Regions from separate parts of the Aquaspirillum soli genome, predicted to be linked through region 3. Evidence: predicted binding sites of a transcription regulator. Region 3 holds the regulator's gene; each other region holds the start of a gene.
The links. The regulator FliA, encoded in region 3, starts transcription of late flagellar genes. The targets are predictions, from matches to a motif close to GCTAAAGNTNNNNNNNNNNCNGCCGATAAT.
Positions count from the first base shown of each region.

Region 1: a site for FliA is predicted at 4,034-4,063, ahead of ACYVJG_RS08835 (flagellin N-terminal helical domain-containing protein). Genes of this name have one in related genera too.
Region 2: a site for FliA is predicted at 2,263-2,292, ahead of flgM (flagellar biosynthesis anti-sigma factor FlgM). Genes of this name have one in related genera too.

Region 1 covers NZ_BAAGTM010000008.1:71,524-78,824, reverse strand. The annotation lists gene ACYVJG_RS08845 (tetratricopeptide repeat protein) at 1-2,683, opposite strand, end outside; gene fliB (flagellin lysine-N-methylase) at 2,759-4,006, shown strand; gene ACYVJG_RS08835 (flagellin N-terminal helical domain-containing protein) at 4,141-5,355, shown strand; gene ACYVJG_RS08830 (flagellar protein FlaG) at 5,457-5,858, shown strand; gene ACYVJG_RS08825 (tetratricopeptide repeat protein) at 5,918-7,301, opposite strand, start outside.
Region 2 covers NZ_BAAGTM010000006.1:452-7,752, forward strand. The annotation lists gene zapE (cell division protein ZapE) at 1-916, shown strand, start outside; gene ACYVJG_RS07325 (GNAT family N-acetyltransferase) at 920-1,444, opposite strand; gene flgA (flagellar basal body P-ring formation chaperone FlgA) at 1,525-2,190, shown strand; gene flgM (flagellar biosynthesis anti-sigma factor FlgM) at 2,331-2,636, shown strand; gene ACYVJG_RS07340 (flagella synthesis protein FlgN) at 2,669-3,136, shown strand; gene ACYVJG_RS07345 (CobD/CbiB family protein) at 3,250-4,179, shown strand; gene ACYVJG_RS07350 (DEAD/DEAH box helicase) at 4,226-5,542, shown strand; gene ACYVJG_RS07355 (ferredoxin--NADP reductase) at 5,601-6,377, opposite strand; gene ACYVJG_RS07360 (adenylosuccinate synthase) at 6,531-7,301, opposite strand, start outside.
Region 3 covers NZ_BAAGTM010000001.1:278,985-286,285, forward strand. The annotation lists gene flhF (flagellar biosynthesis protein FlhF) at 1-623, shown strand, start outside; gene ACYVJG_RS01410 (MinD/ParA family ATP-binding protein) at 620-1,504, shown strand; gene ACYVJG_RS01415 (RNA polymerase sigma factor FliA) at 1,526-2,266, shown strand; gene ACYVJG_RS01420 (flagellar motor protein) at 2,332-3,075, shown strand; gene ACYVJG_RS01425 (hypothetical protein) at 3,062-3,766, opposite strand; gene dapE (succinyl-diaminopimelate desuccinylase) at 3,780-4,913, opposite strand; gene ACYVJG_RS01435 (Spx/MgsR family RNA polymerase-binding regulatory protein) at 4,903-5,262, opposite strand; gene hemP (hemin uptake protein HemP) at 5,378-5,569, shown strand; gene ACYVJG_RS01445 (TonB-dependent hemoglobin/transferrin/lactoferrin family receptor) at 5,694-7,301, shown strand, end outside.

The DNA.
Region 1 (7,301 bases), on a different contig from region 3:
CAAGTGCCGGTATATTAAATTGTTCCTTGACCTTTTTCCGCCATTGTACATCTCTTGTTACCATAAAAGAGACTTGTCCTTTTTTATTTTCCCATTCATTATCGAGTGGTTTAGCTTGTGGTGAGATCGCGAGCACTGCTTTTGCGTCCAGTTTTGCTCCAAATTGAATGGCAGCAGAAGCCCCTGCTGAAGTGCCAAGGCAAATGATTTTTTGACAACCTGATTTTTCTATCTTGGCATTTAATAGCGACAACCATCTTTGTTGCGCTGAAAGGCCTTGATCAGCCAATGCCGTTCCAAGAGGGCCAACTTGGTACCACATTTGCCAACTGTCGCGAACGCCTAAATAACAAGTATCAGGGTAATCCTGCAATATTTCTTCAAATAACCTTACCCCAGCAAACTTGGGTGTAAGATAGGGCGTGACCTCTGACTGAGGTAAGGCCATATTAATGTTACCTTGGAAAAAAATCAGTAAGGTTTTTTTGCCTGTGCCTTTTATTAATAGCTCTTTTTCTAGTATTGGCTGGTTTATTTTTTTTTGTATATAATTCGCTAGTGTTCCTCCATATTTGAGCACCTCTTCTTCTAGAGGTTCTACTTGCTTATATTCGCTGAGTGTGTTGAGTCGCTTAATTAAAGACTGTGAGAAGGTTGCTTCAATTGCTTGTATGGTAGTGATATCTCCTCGAGCTAGTTTTTCTTCACAGCTAAGAGCATCGGAGTATCTCTCAGAGGTATGTGTTGTAAATAACGATTCATCTTGTTCTTCACACATCACAACGCCGGCAGGCATGTTTTCCCCTTGTAGCCATTTCCTTAAATCTTCACTCATCCGTGGAAAAGTATGGTGAATCGGGGTTGGGACTTCTGTTCTATAAACTCGTGCTTCTGGGAACCAAGGGGAATAATTTTGACCTAATAAACTCCAATTTGGGTGTGTAATAAATGGCCAAACGTTTTTGCCCCCTGTTACTGCACCTGCTAACTGCATAACTGCGGTTGGGGCTGTAATGACCAGATCTAAACTTTTTATTAGAGAAGCCACTGCATCAAAGTCATCTTTTAGGTTAATATCTGACCAAGATTGAATTTTTACACCAAAATGTTTAGCGGCAAATTCAAGTTCTTTATCGCAATCACCATATTGTAGATTGATCCAGTTTACATTAGGAATACTGAACAATGGGCCCCAAACTTCTATATCTGTGAGGTATCTATCTCTAAACGTACTGCGTACACCACTTCGCCAGCAAATACCTATATTTTTCTTGCTATGGTCTAAGCGTTTTTTCCATTCCTCATCCCATTCTGGATTTGTCTTTAAATAAGAACCAGTCGGGAAGGCGTTAACTTGTTTTCGGTAAAAGACTGGCAACGTCCCCATAGGAATATGATGTGTGTAATCAGTAATGTATGGCGCCCCATCTTTTTGTAAACGTGGGCTTTGTCTGACATCAATTTCTAAAAAACTGCGTTGCATCAGTGCAAGTAAACGAGGGTCTGTTTCATAGATAATATGTTTGGCCCCTGATTTTTTTACTAAGTCTGGGAAACAATTAGCAAACATAAAATAATCGCCAACCCCCTGTTCACTCCAGACCATAAGGGTTTTGTTTTTTAGTGATTCGTTTTCTTTCCAAATCTCGGCATGAAATTTTCTTGGTAAAAATAAAGACTCGCGATAACGGTGTTTATCCCAACCTTCTTTTACTCTACCTAAATTGAACAGGGGGTGCGCCATGTTCCATTTGGCCATGTCAAGATCTGGTTTTGCTTCAATCGCTTTTTCAAAACATACAATTGCTTTTTCTTGTTCTTTTGGTAGGGCATAATAAATCATGCCAAGTTGTATTAACCCCTGTGGGTCATTAGGGTTTTCTTCAAGAAAAGCTTTAATAACAGAAGTGCACTCTTCAAATTTGTTTTGTTCGAATAAAATCTCTGATAATCTTCTGCATAAAAAATCTGTTTTCTTAATTTTAAAGGCTTCTTGATAATGAATTTCAGCTTGTTCAATATTGTCTTCTAATTCAAATATCTTACCCTTGCCATAAATTAGTAAATGCTTCGCCACTTTGTTGTTAGTTAAAAAGCGAGATAGGTTTTCTTTCTTGTCCTGAATGGCTAAGATATTTATATAGCGAAAATGGATGTTTTCATCTTCGCTGTTTTCTGCTGCACCCGTGATGACCTTGAGTGTTTCAATATCGAGGTCAATCTCTTGCTTTGTTTCTTCAAATGCAGCCATCAAAATAATAGGGAAAATTGGATTCTCTCGATATTTTCTAACGAGAGAAGGTAGGTCTTTCTTTATCTCGATAAAAAGATGATTGTTGTATAAGTTGACAGCTTTGAAAATAGGATATTGTGGATTTGTTTGATCAAGTTCGATTGCTTTGGAGAAAAATATGTCAGCTTGTAGGGGTTCTTGTTTATTACTGAGTATTCTTGCTAACCAAAAGTAAGCCTCTGGTTGTGTACTATTGAGCGCCAAACTTTTTTCGATTGCAGCTTGTGCTTGTGTTAAGTTTGATAAATGAAATCGACTCACACCTAGGATCAGCCAAGCTCGACTGTGTTTGGGATACTGTACACACACTTGTTCTGCAAGCACCGCCGCATCCGCCCATTGTTGATTTTTTGAAGCTCTTTCCATCTCTATATTGAGGTTTTTGGCCATCTGTGGTGTTCTTTCTGAGTTAGAGTTGATACGAGAGCATTTCTGCTGAGTTATTTTCTTTAAAAAGGCTGTTCGATGACAAATTCTGTTGTTTCGTTTTCGAAAACTGATACATTAGTTCCCCAGTATCTACAAAAATTTAACTGTGTTGGTTCAAACATCTGCGTGAATTCCTGCTGTCAGAAAGTATTGTTTTTTCCCTCTGTTCAAGACATGGATGGGATGGCGCAATTAACAAATCAAACAGCCTATCAGCCTTGGTTGAGACTTGCTTTTGGTGTCGCAAAAAACAAACTCGGCGAGATGCAGGCGTTTAGTCGAATGAATCCTGTAACGGGGCAGTGTTGGTTATTGGATCGTCAGCAAAAGTGTCGGCTGTATGATAACCCTGCTTTACCGACGCGTTGTGCTGAATACCCTGCTATTAACAGATGGCTGCCTGATGGGACGCAGCAGTTCTTATCGCCGTCCTGTCCAGAAGTGGGTCGTCTATTGTGGAAAACCCCCGATGCACTGGCACTATCGATTGCACCCGTCATGATGAGACAGGAATCCATGGTAACAGTGGATCTACCCGAGGTAGAACAACAGCGCTACTTGTTACTGCGGCAAGCGGGTGCGACGTTGTTGCAAACTCGTGAACTCCCACTCTCGCGTCGCTTAATGTTGTTGTACTTCCTGACGGAACAGATTAGTGAGGTGTATGAAGCCAATCAAGTCGATCACATCGCGCTCTCGATTGAGAGCCTTTTTAACTTAATCCAACAGAACGACGAGACATTGCACTTTACGCAAATTACATTTGATGAGTCTCTACATGCACTTTTGTTGGTAAAGCTGTTACAACTTCGTCACGATCGACAGCAAGGGGTGGGTAGCTATGAAAAAGTGCTGAATGATGTTGTGTTGGCATTTGATTTGGCGGATCAATCTCGTCCACTAGAAGAACGTGCGTTAGCCGCTATTCCTAGGATACGAGAGGCTTTAGCGGATCTTGATCAGGCGCTATTAGCATCACCGCATTTTTTAGAGCATATCGTGTTGAACCACTGGTTAGCGTATGCGTTTCCTGTAGCGTCAGTGGAACATGATTTACGAACCAATCTGTTGGCCTTCTTGCTATTTTATTTGTTGCAACGGTTGTTTTTGGCTGCGGCTGCGAGTGCCTATGGTAATGATTTTGAGCAACAGGCTTGTTTGGTAGGCTCAGCATTTCATCGTGAATGGGTAGAGGAGTCTCCAATGTTGTTTGCTGCTGCGATGTCTTTAGCAAATTCAGAGTTGAAAAGCTTGCCTAAGTTATTGAGTTTGTTGGGAAAATAAAAAAATGCTGTAAAAAGCAGAAAATTTCTTAAAGTTTTTTCTGAGTGATCCGAAAACACTAACAAGAGCGCGATACCTGCAGTTTGATAGTAAGCGCCTCGTTTAACTTTTTTCTCTTCAGTAGGAGAATCACTATGTTTATCAATACTAACGTTGCCTCGCTGAACTCCCAACGTCAATTGGCTGGTTCTACCGGTCTGTTGGCAACTGCAACTCAGCGTCTGTCTTCTGGCTTGCGTATCAACAGCGCGAAAGATGATGCTGCTGGTATGTCGATCTCTGAGCGTATGACTGCCCAAGTCAAAGGTTTGGATCAGGCTAAGCGCAACGCAAACGACGGTATCTCTTTGGCACAAACTGCTGAAGGTGCGTTGACCGAAGTGGGTAACAACCTGCAACGTGTTCGTGAATTGGCCGTGCAAGCAGCCAACTCCACCAACAAACTCGGTGACCGTCAGACAATTCAAGACGAGATTACTCAGCTGAAAAACGAAATTCAGCGTATGACTGAACAGACTTCGTTTAACGGCAACAAACTGTTGGACGGTTCCTTCACTGCAAAAACTTTCCAAGTGGGTGCTGATGCAGGTCAGGCAATTACTATCGATAGCGTTGCAAACACCAACTTGAGTTCTTTAGGTGGTCGTAACTATGTCCGTGGTGTATCTGCAGTTGCGACTGGTTCGATCAGTAAAGCAGCTGGCACCGGTGGTGTAGATGCCATTGCTAACGGCCTGAAAATCAAATACACAGATTCCAACGGCGCAGCACAATCTGTCAGCTTAGGTTCAATTGGTGCTGCTTCAACTGGTGAACAACGTGCCGGTCAAATTGTTGAAGCGATCAACAAACAGTCCGAAAAAACTGGCGTGACCGCTACACTGGATGAGAACAACAAGATCCAAGTGCGTTCCAACGGTTCTTTGGGTGAGTTGTCAAAGGCTTCTTTCAGCCTGACTGGTGGTTGGAGTGCATCGAAAACTGGTTTGTCCACTAAAGGCGGTGCTTCCTTAGCTGGTAACAACACCTTAGGTATTACTGACCTGACCGTCACTGGCCACGACAGCAAAAATGCAACCAACGCGATTGCTCGTATTGACAACGCAATCAAAGAAGTGAACGCTTTCCGCGCAAAACTGGGTGCTTTCCAAAACCGTTTCAGCTCGGCAATCACTAGCTTGCAAACTTCTAGCGAAAACATCTCCGCTTCTCGTAGCCGGATTAAAGATGCTGACTTCGCTAACGAATCTGCATCCTTGGCTCGTGCCAACGTGTTGCAACAAGCGGGTACTGCAATGCTGGCTCAGGCTAACCAACAGCCACAGCAAGCTCTGCAGCTCTTGCGTTAATCTGAAAAAGAAACAGCCGCCGCCCCGCGCGGTGGCCCGTTTTCGAACAACCCGGCGCGGGAGCCTCCCCCGTCGGGTTTTTCGCGTAAGGAGCCTTGCTCATGAGTACGATTCCCCCCATCAACAGCAGCAACTTGCCGTCTTATTCGTTGCCGCAAGATACGAACAACCGGCCCGTTTCTTTGCCTGCCTCGCAATCGTCTGCCCCAACGGTAGAAGTTTCAAGCGATGCTGTGCAAGCTGTTTCCAGTGCACAGAAACAACAAGCACTCCAAGCCAATCCACAAGATTTACAAGATGCCGCAGAAAAAGTACAAAAAGTGGTGCAGATGTACGCGAGCGAATTGAAATTCTCGGTCGATGAAGACTTGGAGATCCCTGTCGTTAAAATTATCAATACCGCGAATGATGAAATCATTCGACAGATTCCTTCAGAAGAAATGCTAGAAATTGCTAAGAGTATTGATAAAATTGCTGGCATGTTTGTTAATCAAAAAGCCTAGTGCAAGAAACTAAAAAAGCTACCTTAGGTAAATAAGGTAGCTTTTTTGTTTTATATCTTTTAATGTGAGAAGTGTTGTTGCCAAAGCGTTGTGATTGTTTGTGAAAAATCTTTAGCAAACTGTGTTTGGTTAAACAAGGCAGAATGTGTAACTTGTTCTCGCAAGTTTTGTCTCAATAAAGACAATGCCTCTAACCGAGAAGCAACTGAACATGCTAGCGCCACATATTCCTCTTTGGTGTTGGTCACGTAACTTTCTAATCCTGCCGCAGTGAGCAAGCTAGCACCTTGACGCGAAAGTAACGTCTCTCCTGCAAGTGTGATAGTTGGGACACCCATCCAGAGCGCTTCGCATGTTGTAGTACCTCCCGTATAGGGAAAGGTGTCTAGTAGCACGTCCACTTCTGCATGTGCCTGTAGATAGTCTTGATAAGAAGTCGCAGGTAAAAGATGGATTCGTGTACGAGAAATACCCTGTGCTTCTAGTTTTTGCAAAGTGGATTCTTTGACTGTCTCATCAGCAAACTGCATTGCCTGCCAACGTAAACTGCTGTGAGGGACTTGATTAAGAATGTCACGCCATAAAGAAAAAACTTCATCATTTGTTTTGCTAAGATGTTGAAAGCAACCAAAAGTAAACTGATTTTTCTCTAAAGCGGGTAAATTGGATACCTTTGGTGCTTCGTTTAGAGTGTTAAAACATAACCTTGTATGAGGCAGATATTGCACTTGTTCAGCAAATTGGAATTGGTATTCTTCAGGGACACCCGTTTGATCGACGAGAATATAGTCGATTTCTTCAATACCTGTTGTTGCAAAATAGCCAAGCCAAGTAATTTGTAGTGGTGCAGGCTTATAAGAAAATACAGGTAAACGATTGCCTGCTGTATGGCCTGACAAGTCGATCAATATGTCAATTTCTTGCTGATAAATAAGCTCCGCTGCTTCTTCATCTGATTTCGCAAAGATATTATTCCAGCTATCAAAATACTTTCTTAACTGATGTGTGGTATCGTCTTCAATGCTATGATTATAATAAGCAAACAGTTCAAATTCATTGTTTTGCTTAATTTCACTCATAAATCCCAAAAATTTACTTACCGAGTGTTCACGGAAATCTGCCGATACAAAACCGACTTTTAGCTTCTCATGGTTGTGATTCTGATGTTTGTTGGAATAACTATTTTTTGTATGACGTTTTAGCCATTCCCCATATTCAATCGCATGATGTAGCGTTTCCCCTCTGTCCACGAAGTTGTAGCATAGCAATAAGTTACTGTACGCCTCAGTGTTGTAGATTTTTGAGTGAACTGCACGTTGAAAATATTGGATTGCTTTCTTTATTTCTCCTTTTTGATGATAAACATTACCTATATTGTTGAGGGTGACATCAGAACCTGGGTTTTTCTCCAAGATATGTTCAAAAATAGATTGTGCCTCATCT
Region 2 (7,301 bases), on a different contig from region 3:
TGTGGGACGTGGAAAGAGTTTTTTAATGGATGCATTTTTTTCTTGTGTGCCATACAAGAGAAAACGTAGGATTCACTTCCATCATTTTATGATGGAGGTACATCAAGAATTGCGCATTGTAGCGAACGAACCTGATCCATTGATTGCTGTTGCTAAGCGTATTGCTGCTAAGACACGCTTATTGTGCTTTGATGAATTTCATGTATCAGACATTGCTGACGCAATGATTTTAGGACGTTTGTTAAAAGAACTATTAGCGCGGGGTGTCATCTTTGTGATGACTTCAAATTACAAGCCAGATGATTTGTATCCTAATGGTTTGCAACGTGCTAACTTTTTGCCAACAATTGAGTTGATCAAGCAGTCAATCAATATTTACAACTTAGATGGAGGTAATGATTACCGTCATCGTGCTTTAACCCGAGAACCTCTATATATTTATCCATTAAAAGAGAGTCAGCCAAAATTATTTGCTTTATACCAAAGTTTACACTGTGGTAAAGAAATGAAGCATGAGTTACAAATTTTGGGACGTACGATTCAGTGTGTGAAACATTCTTTAGGCGTTGTATGGTTTGATTTTGCTGAGATTTGTGGTGGGCCACGTGCACAAACTGATTATTTAGAAATTGCTCGTGCTTATCATACGGTTTTAGTTTCAAATATACCTAAACTATCTGCTGCACAATCCGCAGAAGCCCGACGTTTTACTTGGTTAGTGGATGTTTTTTATGATTGTCGGGTTAAACTCATTTTAAGTGCTGAGGTTGCAGCAGATCAAATCTACACTGAAGGTATTCAAGCCAGTGAATTTTTCCGTACCGCTAGCCGTTTAAATGAAATGCAAACTAGCGAGTATTTGGCTTTGCCGCATCAATCTTTAGATGAGCAAATGGCAGGTATTACTGAAACTTGATTTTTATGGGCACTCATTGGGGTTTTCTGGTGTAAGCAGTGTTTTTTGATATAGCTCAACATCTAACCAACGCCCAAATTTAAATCCAACCTGTTTTAAGGTACCTGCGTGACTAAAGCCAAATGATTGATGTAACTTAATACTGTTTTGATTGCTGCTATCAATTGCAGCAATCAAAACATGGTAATTTTGTTTCTCTGCATATTCTATCAATGCTGCTAACAAACATTTACCTAGGCCTTGTCCCCTAAAATCTTGATGGATATAAATAGAGTGTTCGACTGTGTATTGATAAGCCGGCCAAGCGCGGAATGTGCCATAACTGGCAAAACCGGCAAGCTGGTTGTTATCTGTGATTAATCCAATTACTGGAAAGCGTTGCAGACTCTTTTGTGAGAACCAATTTTCGATGGTTTCTAAACTACGTGGTTGATAATCATATAGTGCTGTTGAGTGAACAATAGCGTCATTGAAAATGCTTTGGATTGCTGTACCATGATCGGCGAAATTACACTCGATAATACGCATATTGCCCTTATATCTAAAAACGACTGTGACAGTTGTTGAGGGGAGAAACCGTGGGGAATTTTACAAGGTATCGTGTTGGCGTGGTATGGCTTGCTTTGGGTGTGTTGCCAATCACATCAATAGCAGCACCAACTCATCATAATTTGGCTGCCCTAGAAGCACAGGCACAGCAATTTGTGCAGAATGAATGGGCAAATACGCCGCACCGAGTTGAATTTGGCAAGCTTGATAGCAAGCTAAAAGTAGCAAATTGCCCAGCACCACAGATAGACTGGCTCAATAACAAACGCTCTGGTCCAACTGCTGTTGTGTTACGTTGTAATTCGCCTACATGGTCATTGCGTTTGCCCGTGGTAATCGAGCCAAATTTGATGATTGTTGTGAGCAAACGGGCATTGAGTGCGGGGGAAGTATTGCGTGCTGAAGATTTGGAGTTAAAGCCTGCGCCTGCTGGCTATAATGCACAACGTGCTATGCTGAATGTGCGAGATGCTGTGGGAAAAGTGGTCACTTTTTCGGTGGCGGCTGGTTTGCCATTGCGCCCTGAACACTTAAAAGGGCAACAGGTGATTCGCGCAGGACAAAAAGTCAGAGTCTTGGCGCAAGATGCAGGCTTTTCAGTTTCTGCAGAAGGGATTGCCACTCGCGCTGCTATGGCAGGTGAGGTGGTTGTGGTAAAAATGCAGGGGGGGCGGACCGTATCCGGTGTTGCGCAAGCGGATGGAACAGTGTTGATTACTCTCTAAATAACGCACCACCCTTCTAATTTTATTGGAATAATAGTTTTTGTTAAAAACCGCTGTTGCTTCAACCGCGTCACTAAAGTTTTGTGAATTTTGACCGATGTTTGCTAGCAATAAACTCAATTTTTTGTATAGAAAATGCCATGAAAATTCAGTCCAATAATCCTTCGGTGGCGAATTCTGCAGCGGTGAGTAACAAAACCCGTCTTGCACCCTCCTCCACCGCAAGTGCACCCTCACAGGTGCGTCCTGTTAACGTTGCCATCAACCCACTGGCAAATCAGGTGGCAGCACTCGAACAATCGGTACAACAACAACCTGTGGTTGATTCTGGGAAAGTTGCCGCCATTAAACAAGCGATTGCCGAGGGTAAATTCAGTATCAACCCTAATGCGATTGCTGATGGTTTGATTTCGTCCGCTCGTGAATTACTCGCCGGACGGGAATAGTCCCAACTTTTTGAGAATAAATGGAAGCGACCATGCCTGCTTATGACCAAGCTTTAAGTGAACTGATTGAGCGAGAAATTCAGTTATATGAAATGCTCAATGAGGCGCTGGCTGCTGAGCAGGCGGCGTTGGTGCACCAAGCGATTGCTGACTTGGAACGCCTTGCCGTGCAAAAGCTCAATACCCTAGAACAAATTGACCAATGTGTTAAACAACGTACCGACATTCTAAGAACACTCGGTTGTCAGGAGCGCGGCGTGTTTATGCAATGGCTATCTGATAAAGCGCTGTTGCTGAAAGCATGGTGTCAGCTTGAAACACTCTGTGCCCGTGCGCAATCGATCAATCGTGTCAATGGTCAACTGATCGCTCGTCATTTGGCCGATACGCAAGAGGCATTGGATATTTTGATGGCCAGTCCTCAAAGTACTATGGCGTATAAACGTGACGGTGGCGCGCGCTCTGCTATCGCCGGTGGCCGTACACTGGGCCAAGCCTAATTTAATCCCACTGAAATTGTGCGGTTCCCTTCTGCTCAATGCTGCGAGTTAGCACGCTTTGTGCTATCGTGGCTATCCTTTTTTATTTTCTTCAGAAAGTTTTTTCTCTTGCCATGACCCTGCTCGCGATTATCCTCGCGCTTGCGCTGGAGCAAATACATCCCTTAGGTAATCGAAACCGCGTTCTATTGGTGTTTACGCGTTATGCCAACTACCTAGAGCGCCACTTAAATGCAGGTCGTAATCGACATGGCGTGTTGGCATGGTGTCTGGCCGTTTTGCCATTGGCAGGATTCGTGTGGTTGATACATGGACTGCTATACAAAGTGACGCCTGCGCTGGCCTTAATTTGGGATGTAGCGGTGTTATATCTCACGATGGGGTTCCGTCATTTTTCCAGTGCCTTGACTGAGATCTCCGTCGCTTTGGCAGAGAATCGTGTGGTCGATGCTCGCTCAGCGTTGGCTCGTTGGTCTGGTCAACCGACTTCTGAACTTGAAGTGAATGAAATCTCTCGTTTGACCATTGAACAAGGGGTGATCGACAGCTATCGCCATGTCTTTGGCACCATGTTTTGGTTTGCTGTCTTGCCTGGCCCTGCTGGTGCCGTGATGTATCGCATGTCAAATATGCTGTACCAAAAATGGGGTGGTCGTGAGGAAGTGTTAGGCGAAGCCTTTGGCCGCTTTGCGCGCCGTTTTCATGAGGCTATTGATTGGCTGCCTGTGCGTTTAACGTCGGCCAGTTTTGCGGTGATGGGCGATTTTGAAGATGCTGTATTTTGTTGGCGTTCACAAGCGATTGCTTGGGGACACTACGCTTATGGAATTTTATTGGCATCGGCTGCAGGTGCAATTGGCGTGAAGCTAGGCGATCCGCTTCGTCAAGATTATACCGTTAAGTATCGTCCTGAATTGGGCGTCGGCGATGAGGCCGATCCTGATTATTTGCGCCGTGCCGTGGGGTTGGTGTGGCGGTCGGTGGTGCTGTGGTTGGCTGTGATTTTGTTGTTAACCCTTGTTCAATGGTTATCTTTGTCTTAAATGGTGCGTGTTAAGTTGATCGCATCATCCATTTTTAGGAGTTGTTATGTCGTTTGCTGAGCTTGGCTTAAGCCCTCTTATTCTTCGGGCTGTTGAGGAGCTAGGCTACCGTGAGCCGACACCTATTCAGCGTCAAGCGATTCCTGTTGTGCTGGCAGGGGGAGATATCCTCGCTGCGGCACAAACCGGAACAGGTAAAACAGCGGCATTCACCTTGCCCGTTTTAACCCGTTTAATGGGCTATGCCAATAGTAGTGCTTCACCCGCAATGCATCCGGTCCGAGTGTTGGTGTTGACTCCAACACGAGAACTGGCAGACCAAGTAGCTGATAGTGTGCGTCAATATAGCCAACATAGCCAATTGCGTTATGCTGTGTTATTTGGTGGGGTCAGTATCGATCCACAAAAAGAGCAGTTGCGCCGTGGTATTGAAATTGTTGTTGCCACCCCTGGTCGCTTGCTCGACCACGTAGAACAAAAAACAATTCAGCTAAATCGAGTTGAAATTTTGGTGATGGATGAGGCGGATCGAATGCTCGATATGGGCTTTTTGCCTGATATCCGCCGTATTTTGACCTTATTGCCTAAAACACGACAAACGCTCTTGTTTTCTGCCACCTTCTCGCCAGAAATCAAAAAATTGGCGGCTGAGTTTATGAAACAGCCTCAGTTGATTGAAGTGGCGCGGCAAAATGCCACCAATGCCAAAATCGAGCAAACCATCTATGCCGTTGATAGTCATCGTAAACGGGCGTTATTAGTGCGCTTACTGCAACAGCGTGATATGTCACAGGTCATTGTGTTTTGCCGTACCAAACAAGGGGCAGATCAACTAACCCGTGAGTTAAAGCGCGAAAATATCTCTGTGGCCGCTATTCATGGCGATAAAGCACAACAAGCTCGCATTGAAACTCTTGCTGCTTTTAAAGCCGGCGAGGTGCGCGTGTTGGTCGCAACGGACGTGGCTGCACGTGGTTTAGACATCTCAGATTTACCATTTGTGGTTAATTTTGAACTGCCAAAAGCACCCGAGGATTATGTCCATCGGATTGGCCGTACAGGGCGGGCGGGGAGCTCTGGTGTGGCGATTTCATTGATGGCTGAGGATGAACAAAAAGCCCTTGCCAACATTGAAAAATTGACCCGACAAACGTTAAAACCTGAAATGATGACCGGTTTTTGGCCGAGTTGGATGGAACATCCCAAACCGCATCCTTCGACTTTTCATCAGGCTTTTGTCACACCGGCACGGCCTTCACCTTTGGCGCATTTAATGTCGGGTAAGGCATGGCGACATCCACTTAGCCAAGCACCGCGTGAAATTCCCGCTTTGTTAATGCCGCCACGCTACAACAAGCATTAAAAAAACAGCCAAGCAAAATATGCTTGGCTATTTTTTTGGATTGTGTCTCTATGGCTGCTTAGCTTTCAACGAAGGCACGCTCGATGACATAGTGACCTTGTTGACCTTGGCGTGCCTCTTCTAAACCATATTCTTTTAACAAGGTGCAGGTTTCTTTCAACATCGAAGGACTGCCGCATAACATGGCGCGGTCGGTATTGGGGTCAAGGCTAGGTAAACCAAGGTCTTGGAACAATTTGCCACTGCGAATCAAATCGGTTAACCGACCTTGGTTGACATAAGGTTCACGCGTCACCGAAGGATAGTAACGTAATTGATTTTTGACCATCTCGCCTAAGAACTCATGTTCTGGCAAGGTTTCGGTGATGTATTGCTGATACGCCAATTCGCTGCAATAGCGCACGCCGTGGAACAAAATGACTTGTTCATAACGTTCGTACACTTCTGGATCTTTAATCAGGGACATAAACGGGGCGAGGCCGGTGCCGGTGCCGAACAAATACAAATTGCGCCCACCCGGTAACAAGTCGTCAATAACCAACGTTCCTGTTGGTTTTTTGCTGACCAACAGATTATCCCCCGGTGTCAGATGTTGCAGGCGAGAGGTCAGCGGGCCATCGGGCACTTTAATGCTAAAAAACTCTAGATGTTCTTCATGATTTGCGCTGGCAATGCTGTAAGCACGCATCAGTGGTCGGCCATTGACTTCCAGACCAATCATCACAAAGTGTCCGTTTTCAAACCGCAACCCTGCATCGCGGGTGGTTTTAAAACTAAATAAACTGTCATTCCAATGGTGAACGCTTAGGACACGTTCAGCAGAAAAAGCGGCCATGCGAGTTCTCATTTCAAGCTGAAGAATATCAATGGCGCTACAGTACGAGAATTTTCTTTTTTGGAAAATCAGTTTATTTTTGATTTGTTTTACGGAAAAACCGTAAAAGAAGCGCAGTAAAATCCCCTGCCAAGACAGGGGATTTCTACGCGATTAAGCAAAGGGATGACGTAATACGATGGTCTCTTCGCGATCTGGACCCGTCGAGATAATATCAATTGGCGCTTCGCAGACTTCGGCGATCCGTGTCAGATACGCTTTAGCATTGGCCGGCAGTGCGTCATATTCTTTCACACCAACCGTTGAGTCGTGCCAACCGGGCATGGTTTCATAGATTGGCTCACAACCGCTCACTGCTTCTGAACCAAAGGGCAGAATGTCGTATTCAACGCCATCTTTACGATAGCCAACACACAACTGGATCTCGTCCATACCATCCATCACGTCTAGTTTGGTCACACACAAACCAGATACGCCATTGATTTGAATCGAGCGTTTCAACGCTGCCGCGTCAAACCAACCACAGCGGCGGGGACGACCGGTGACGGAACCAAATTCATTGCCACGTTTGGCGAGGTAGGCACCAGTGTCATTACACTGTTCCGTTGGGAAGGGGCCAGACCCCACACGGGTGGTGTAGGCTTTTACAATCCCCAACACATACTGCAACATCTGTGGCGCAACACCTGCACCAGCAGAGGCAGCACCGGCAACACAGTTACTCGATGTCACGAATGGGTAGGTACCGTGGTCGATATCCAATAATGTGCCTTGTGCGCCTTCAAACAACAGCGGTTTACCCGCTTTGTTGAGTTCGTACAAGGTACGAGACACATCTGCCACCATTGGCTTAATGCGTTCTGCCAATTTCAAGGTTTCTTCCAAGGTAGATTGGAAGTCTACTGTGTCAGTCTTGAAGTATTC
Region 3 (7,301 bases):
TAGCGAAGCTGGCTGCGCGTTGTACGATTCGACACGGTGCAGATCGGGTCGCCTTAATCACGACCGACAGCTATCGTATTGGCGCTCAGGATCAGCTGCGTTTATATGGCAAAATTTTAGGGGTCTCTGTCTATTCGGTGCAAAATGAAGCAGATCTCAATCTGACCTTGGCCGATTTGGGTAGCAAGCATCATGTGGTGCTGATTGATTCTGTTGGCATGGGGCAGCGTGATAGTCGTGTGAATGGCCAAATCGAGATGTTTGCTAACTCAGTTGGCCACGGTGGTAAAACCATTTCGCGTATTTTAGTGCTGGCGGCTAACTCTGATGGCCATACGTTAGAAGACGTCGTTCGTCGCTATCGTGGCAATGGTTTGGCCGGTTGTATCATTTCTAAACTGGATGAAGCTGTATCGGCTGGCCCTAGCTTAGATACCTTAATTCGACACCGCTTGCCGGTGTACTACGTGACAAATGGCCAACGTGTGCCTGAAGATTTGCATCTACCGAATGCCCAATTTTTGGTGGATCGTGCTTTTAAAGCCACGCGAGAACCCGGGCCCTACAGCTTGAAACGGGACGAATATCAACTGGTTCAAGCGGCACAAGCGAGTTGGTCATGAGTATGGGGATGGACGATCAAGCAGCGAGTTTACGGCGCCTGTTATCAGCAGGGCGCAAACCGTGTAGTTTTGCCTTTATTGGCGATCAATGCAGTGGTGTAAGCACTGTGGTTGCCGAGTTTGCGGCTGTGTTGGCATCGGATGGACATCGGGTCATGATATTGGATGCCCATGCAGATATGGGGCAAGCGCGCCGTCTCAAAGTCAATCATGCCCGCCATCTTGATGAAGTCATCGGCTATCAAGGGGCATTAGAAGATGCGATTGTCAGTTTAAGTTCCGGTGCTGAGTTGTTGAACTTGTACGTCCGGCCTTTTACCCTCGCCAATCTGCATACTGGTTTGGCCCACCGTTTGTCACAAGAGTTTTCTTCACGCTTGCGCGACTCGGAATGGATTTTGATTGATGCTTTGCCGCCGCGACAAGAACCTGCCTTGAGTGCCATTGCAGATCATCTGATTTTAGTGTTAACGCCAGAGGCAAAATCGTTGACTGAAGCCTATGGCATCATCAAACAACTATCGGGTGAGTTTGGTCGCCGAGCCTTTAATGTGTTGATTAACCATGCTGAATCGCTGGAAGATGCACAGCATATCTTTCGCCGTCTCACCTACGCTGCCAGTGAATATTTAAATGTCTCGCTGCGTTGGGTCGGTTTTATTCCCGAAGACTATCACTTGCGGCGCGCTTTAGTGATGAAGACTGCCGCCACTTTGGCGTTTCCGAAAAGTGAAGGGGCGATTGCCTGCACTCAACTTGCGCGTGCATTGCCGTTGTGGGCCGGTCGTACACCGACAGAAGGTGATACCCTGTTTGCGCGTTGGTTAGAAACTGTACGTCATCTGCAAGAAGCGGTGACCGCAGACAACCCCCACCCTTAAATCCTCTTACTTTTTCTCTCTATGTCCCGTATCCCAAAACATCTTGCTTATCAAACAGATCAAGAGCCTGTCGCTGACGATGTCTCGCGGCATACCGGATTGGTGAAACGTATTGCTTACCAAATGATGAGCCGTTTACCCGCCAGCGTTGAAATTGATGATTTGATTCAAGTTGGCCTCATTGGTTTGATGGAAGCGGCCCGACAATTTGACCCTCAGCAGGGGGTATTATTCGAAACCTTTGCCACCCAGCGGATTCGTGGGGCGATGTTAGACGAATTGCGCCGCCTCGATTGGCTACCTCGCCAAGCACGCAAGCAGGCAAAGCAAATTGAAGAGGCCATTTTTCGGCTGGAAAATCAGTTGGGACGCAGTGCACAGGAATCAGAAATTGCGGCTTTCCTTGAGATGGATCTAGAAAGCTACCAACAAGCTTTGTTTGAATGTAAAGGCCATCAAATTGTGTATTTCGAGGACTTTGCGACCGACAGAGAAGAATCCTCACATCCTGCAGAGATGTTGCGCGATGAAGGCCAAGTCAATCCCATTGATATTTTAGGGGAAGATCAATTTCGCTCTGCCTTGGTGGAAGCGATTAAAACCCTGCCAGAACGTGATCAGATGGTGATGAGTTTGTATTACGAACAAGAGCTCAATTTGCGAGAAATTGGCGAAGTATTGGGGGTAACCGAATCTCGGGTGTGTCAACTTCATACCCAAGCGGTGTCTCGTTTGCGTAGCAAACTCAAAGTGTGGTTATAAACACAGATGAAGGTAATACAGGCGATGTATCGTTCTTGATCGCTGTATCAAAGGAGTCAGCAGGGATGGATTTAATCAGTATTTTCGGCATTATCATCGGGATTAGCGCGATCTTGCTGGGGCAGGTGTTAGAAGGTGGGCATATCTCATCCCTGCTACAGATTACTGCGTTTTTGATTGTGATTGGGGGTACGGTCGGCGCAGTGATGTTGCAATCGACAGTATCGCAATTTACTGCTGGTTTGAAGTTGTTGGGATGGGTGTTCAGCCCGCCGGAGCTAGACGAAAAACGGGTGATTCGTGATGTGATTCACTGGAGCCAAATTGCGCGAAAGAACGGCTTATTAGCACTAGAAGACAATGTAGGCGGGGTGAAAGACCCTTTTACTAAAAAAGGCCTCCAGATGTTAGTTGATGGGGCAGAACCCGATATCTTGCGCGCGGCTCTCGATCTTGAAATCACCGCTTATGAAAATCAAAAAAAGCAAGCAGCTAAAATTTGGGAAGCCGCCGGTGGATATGCCCCGACGATTGGTATTATTGGTGCGGTGTTGGGGTTGATTCATGTGATGGAAAACTTAAGTGATCCATCAAAATTAGGGAGTGGTATTGCGGTGGCGTTTGTGGCAACGGTCTATGGTGTGGGTTCTGCCAACTTATTTTTCTTACCCGTTGCTAACAAACTGAAAACCCTGATTGCGGCACAGGTGGTGGCAAAAGACATGATGGTCGAAGGGTTGATCTCGATTTGTAACGGTGAGAACCCACGGATTATCGAAAGCAAACTACAAGGCTTTATTGCCCGTTAGTCGTGGTATTGGGGGCCTGTCGCCGTTGTTGGCAGCGCCCGACTTTCTCGCCTTCACGGCGATAGTTTTCCACCGTGTCAATTTGCCCTTGGTCACGTTCAATACTGGCAATCGCTGTTTGCATCCGTTTTTGCCAGATTTCTAAACGCGCCGTCAGGACTTTCTTGGCGGCGTCTTCATTTGCATATACCCCAACTGGCAGGTGTTCGATTTCATGGCGCAGTGCTTGCCCTTCGGTTTGTAATACCCGCCGCAGGCCACGTTGAAAAATCGCGACATGCTGCATTTCATGGGTGTAAGTCACCTGATACAAACAACTATTGGCTGGCGCATCTTTCGGCATATACACCACCGCCTTGGGTTGGCTGAAGGTTAATTTCACCGTGCCTGCGACACACAGCCGGCCATCCGCAGTGGGCTTGGCGTGAAAATTCATATCAAAGCTGGTCGAGACCGACGTTTTGGTAAAGCCGCCGACAAAGGCATTCGGCATCCCTTGTAGTGGTTTGATACCAGATTCTTGCTGAATACCGGCATAGTCTAGGCTGTGATTGACTTCAATCACGGTGGGTTCGAGTTGTAACAACAGCCGATTTTTCAGCCCGCTGTTGTCACAACTGACAGCCCATGCTGTGTGGCTCACCATACCGCAGGCCAACGGTAAGAGCAGTGGTAAATAACGACATAACATGGGCGTTCTTTCCTTAAGCTAACAAGTGTTCCATCACTCGCAGATAGACCGCCGATAAACGTGGAATATCTTCGATGGCAACGTGTTCGTTGATTTTATGGATGCTCTCGTTAATCGGGCCAAACTCGACCACTTCACGACAAATATCTTTGATAAAGCGCCCATCCGAGGTGCCACCGGTGGTAGAGAGCTGGGCTTCTACACCCGTGACATCATGAATCGCTGCACAGACGGCATCGGTTAATGCAGCCGGTTCGGTTAAGAATGGGTTACCAGATAATTTCCAATCTAACTGATAGTCGAGCTGGTGGTGATCTAACACCGCATGTACCTTGGCTTTTAATTCATCGGCGGTGTGCTCGGTTGAGAACCGAAAATTAAAACGCAGCTCGGCTTCGCCCGGGATGATGTTGACGGCACCGGTGCCAGAATGGAGGTTAGAAATTTGAAAGGTGGTCGGTGGGAAGTAGGCATTGCCTTGATCCCATTCAATCGCACACAACTCAGCGATAGCAGGGGCAACCAGATGAATCGGATTTTTTGCTAAATGTGGATAGGCAATATGGCCTTGAATACCCTTAACAATCAGATGCCCATTTAACGAACCACGGCGGCCGTTTTTCACTGTGTCGCCAAACACATGCACCGAGGTCGGTTCGCCGACAATGCAGTAATCTAATTCAATATGACGTTCTGCCAGCGTTTCTACCACGGCGCGGGTGCCATGCGTCGCAACACCCTCTTCATCGGATGTAATCAGAAACGCAATCGAACCCCGATGTTGTGGATGTTTTTGCACAAACACTTCACAAGCAGTGACAAACGCCGCCAGCGAGGTTTTCATGTCCGCTGCACCACGTCCATACAGTTTTCCATCACGGACGGTGGGCACAAAGGGGTCACTCTGCCATTGCGACAACGGGCCCGTCGGCACGACATCCGTGTGACCAGCAAAGCAAAGCAAGGGGCCTTCTGTGCCACGACGTGCCCAAAGATTATCGACGTCAGCAAAGCGCAGCATTTCAATATCAAAACCGATGGCGGCCAGTCGTTCTGCCATCAATTTTTGACAACCCTGATCTTCAGGGGTAACCGAGGGACGACGAATCAGTGCTTCTGTCAGTTCGCGAGTGGGATCATTGTGCATGAGGGAAACATTCCTGATAACGAGATTCTGAAAACCCAACTTCAATCCGTTGTGCTGTTTGTAGCACCGGACGTTTAATCAGCGTTGGGTATTGTTGTAAGACATCGAGCAGGGTGGCAGGGTTGTCTGCTAAAGCCTGTTGTTCTGCGCTTAGCTGACGCCACGTTGTGCTCTTGCGATTGAGCAATGACAAATCAGGCTGTTGTGCTAACCAACTTTGTAGGCAAGCGAGGCTGAGACCGTCACGGCGAAAATCATGGAATTGATAGGGAATTTCACGTTGATCGAGCCATCGACGCGCTTTTTTCACGCTATCACATTGGCTAATACCATATAAAACATTGGGCATGGCAAGTTGAGAAGGGTGACAAATAGCAACAGTCTAACATACCGCAGAGAGGGCTTTTGTGGTGCTGATAGAGAAAGGGGCTTGACTTATAAATGAGAAGGCTTATCATTTGCGTATGGATACACTACGCACCACTTCCCCAGCTTTGCCATCGGCCCTGACTCCGCCGGCACCATCGACACCGATGCCACCGGCGTTAGACAGCCGGCATTTGTTTGCGAAAACAAAAGAGATTCTCATCGAGCATCACGGTGAGCTGTATCGCCTTCGTTTAACGCGAAATGACAAAATTATCTTAACCAAATAACCGATTTTGATGGCTGCGTGCCATCGAAAAGCAAGCTCGCCAAGTCGCTACCGGCTTGGCTTCGCCAGCCCACCGCCTTTTGCGGTTAGCCAGCCAGAGCACGATTCCGAATTAAGGAGATGCTATGACTGGCGGCCATTTTTCCCGCTCACATTGGACACTGTCACAGATTGCACTGTGTCTTGTTGCTGCTTTTCCCCTGTCTGCAGCAGCAGATAACGCCACAACCGAACCGCAACAGGTCAAACGCCTACAGGCGGTGTCAGTGGCGGCTTCGCGGACTGAGCAAGCTCTAGATGAAACTGCACCCTCGGTTGATGTGATTGATCGACAACAACTCGACCGCCGGATTGCAGCAGATTTGCGCGATTTGGTCAGTGATGAAGCTGGGGTCAGTGTCAGTCGTGAACCCGGGCGGCGTGGTAATGCCGGTGTAACGATTCGTGGGATTGGTGGCAATCGAATTTTGACCCTGATTGACGGCGTGCGCCAACCCGATCAGTACGGCGGTGGCGGTGGGAATGGTGCGATCTCTGGTGCTGATTACACCGAGCCAGAAAGCTTAAAGGCGGTGGAAATCATTAAAGGCCCTGCTTCTAGCTTGTATGGCAGTGATGCGATTGGCGGGGTGATGGCTTACCGCACTTTATCGGCTGCTGATTTTGTCAGCGCAGATAACCCTTTGTACTTTGGTGTGAAATTAGGCGGTGACAGTGCCGACCAGAGTACGGCAGCAACCTTGACCTTGGCTGGCCGCAATGATCTGGCGTCGGCATTATTGATGTATACCCGTCGTCATGGCCATGAAACCGACAATCAAGGACGCGATGACAGTAGCGACGGCACAGCAGCCAGTCGCCGGACGACGCCTAATCCACAAGCTTGGGACAGCGATAATGTCCTGTTGAAGCTGGGCCTACATCCAAATCCACAACACGACTTATTCTTTACCTATGAGCGTTTCCAACGCCAACAAGATAGCAATGTGATTTCTGCGCGCAGCAGTGGATCACCGACAACTGGCAGTTTGTTAAGTCAAATGGCCGATGATGATCAAACCCGCGAACGTTTTACCTTAGCGCATCAATGGCAAGATAAAGATCACCCTTGGATTCAAGCAGCAAAGTGGCAGATTTATCACCAAACGCTCGATCAGACCGAAGATGTGCGTGAGCATCGCTTAGGGCCGAGTAATGCCCGTTTACGGACCTCGGACTATCGCTTTGCACAAACCCTCACCGGTTTGGATGCCCAACTCGAAAGCCGGTTTTTTGCTTTGGGCGCTGCGCATCGCTTGATTTATGGTTTTGATGCTTCGCGTACTGAAACAGAGCGTTTGCGTGATCGTACACAATGGAATGCTGATGGTTCGACGACCAAAACCGTAGGCGGCGAGCCCTTCCCACAGAAAGCGTTTCCAGACAATCGCACCGATCGCTTTGGTTTATTTGTCGAAAACCAAATGCGGTGGGATAACGGTTGGACCGTGACACCTGGGCTGCGTTATGACTACTACCGTTTGAGCCTGCAACAAGACGCGCTATCGCAAAAAATTAACCAAAATGGCCCGCAAGCCAGCGATCTGTCTGACAGTGCTTTATCCCCCAAATTGGCATTAGCGTATGCCTTTAACGACCAAATCACAGGTTTTGCCCAGTTCTCAACCGGCTTCCGTGCACCGCCATTTGATGATGCCACCATGGCTTTTATGAATGCTGCTCATGGCTATGAG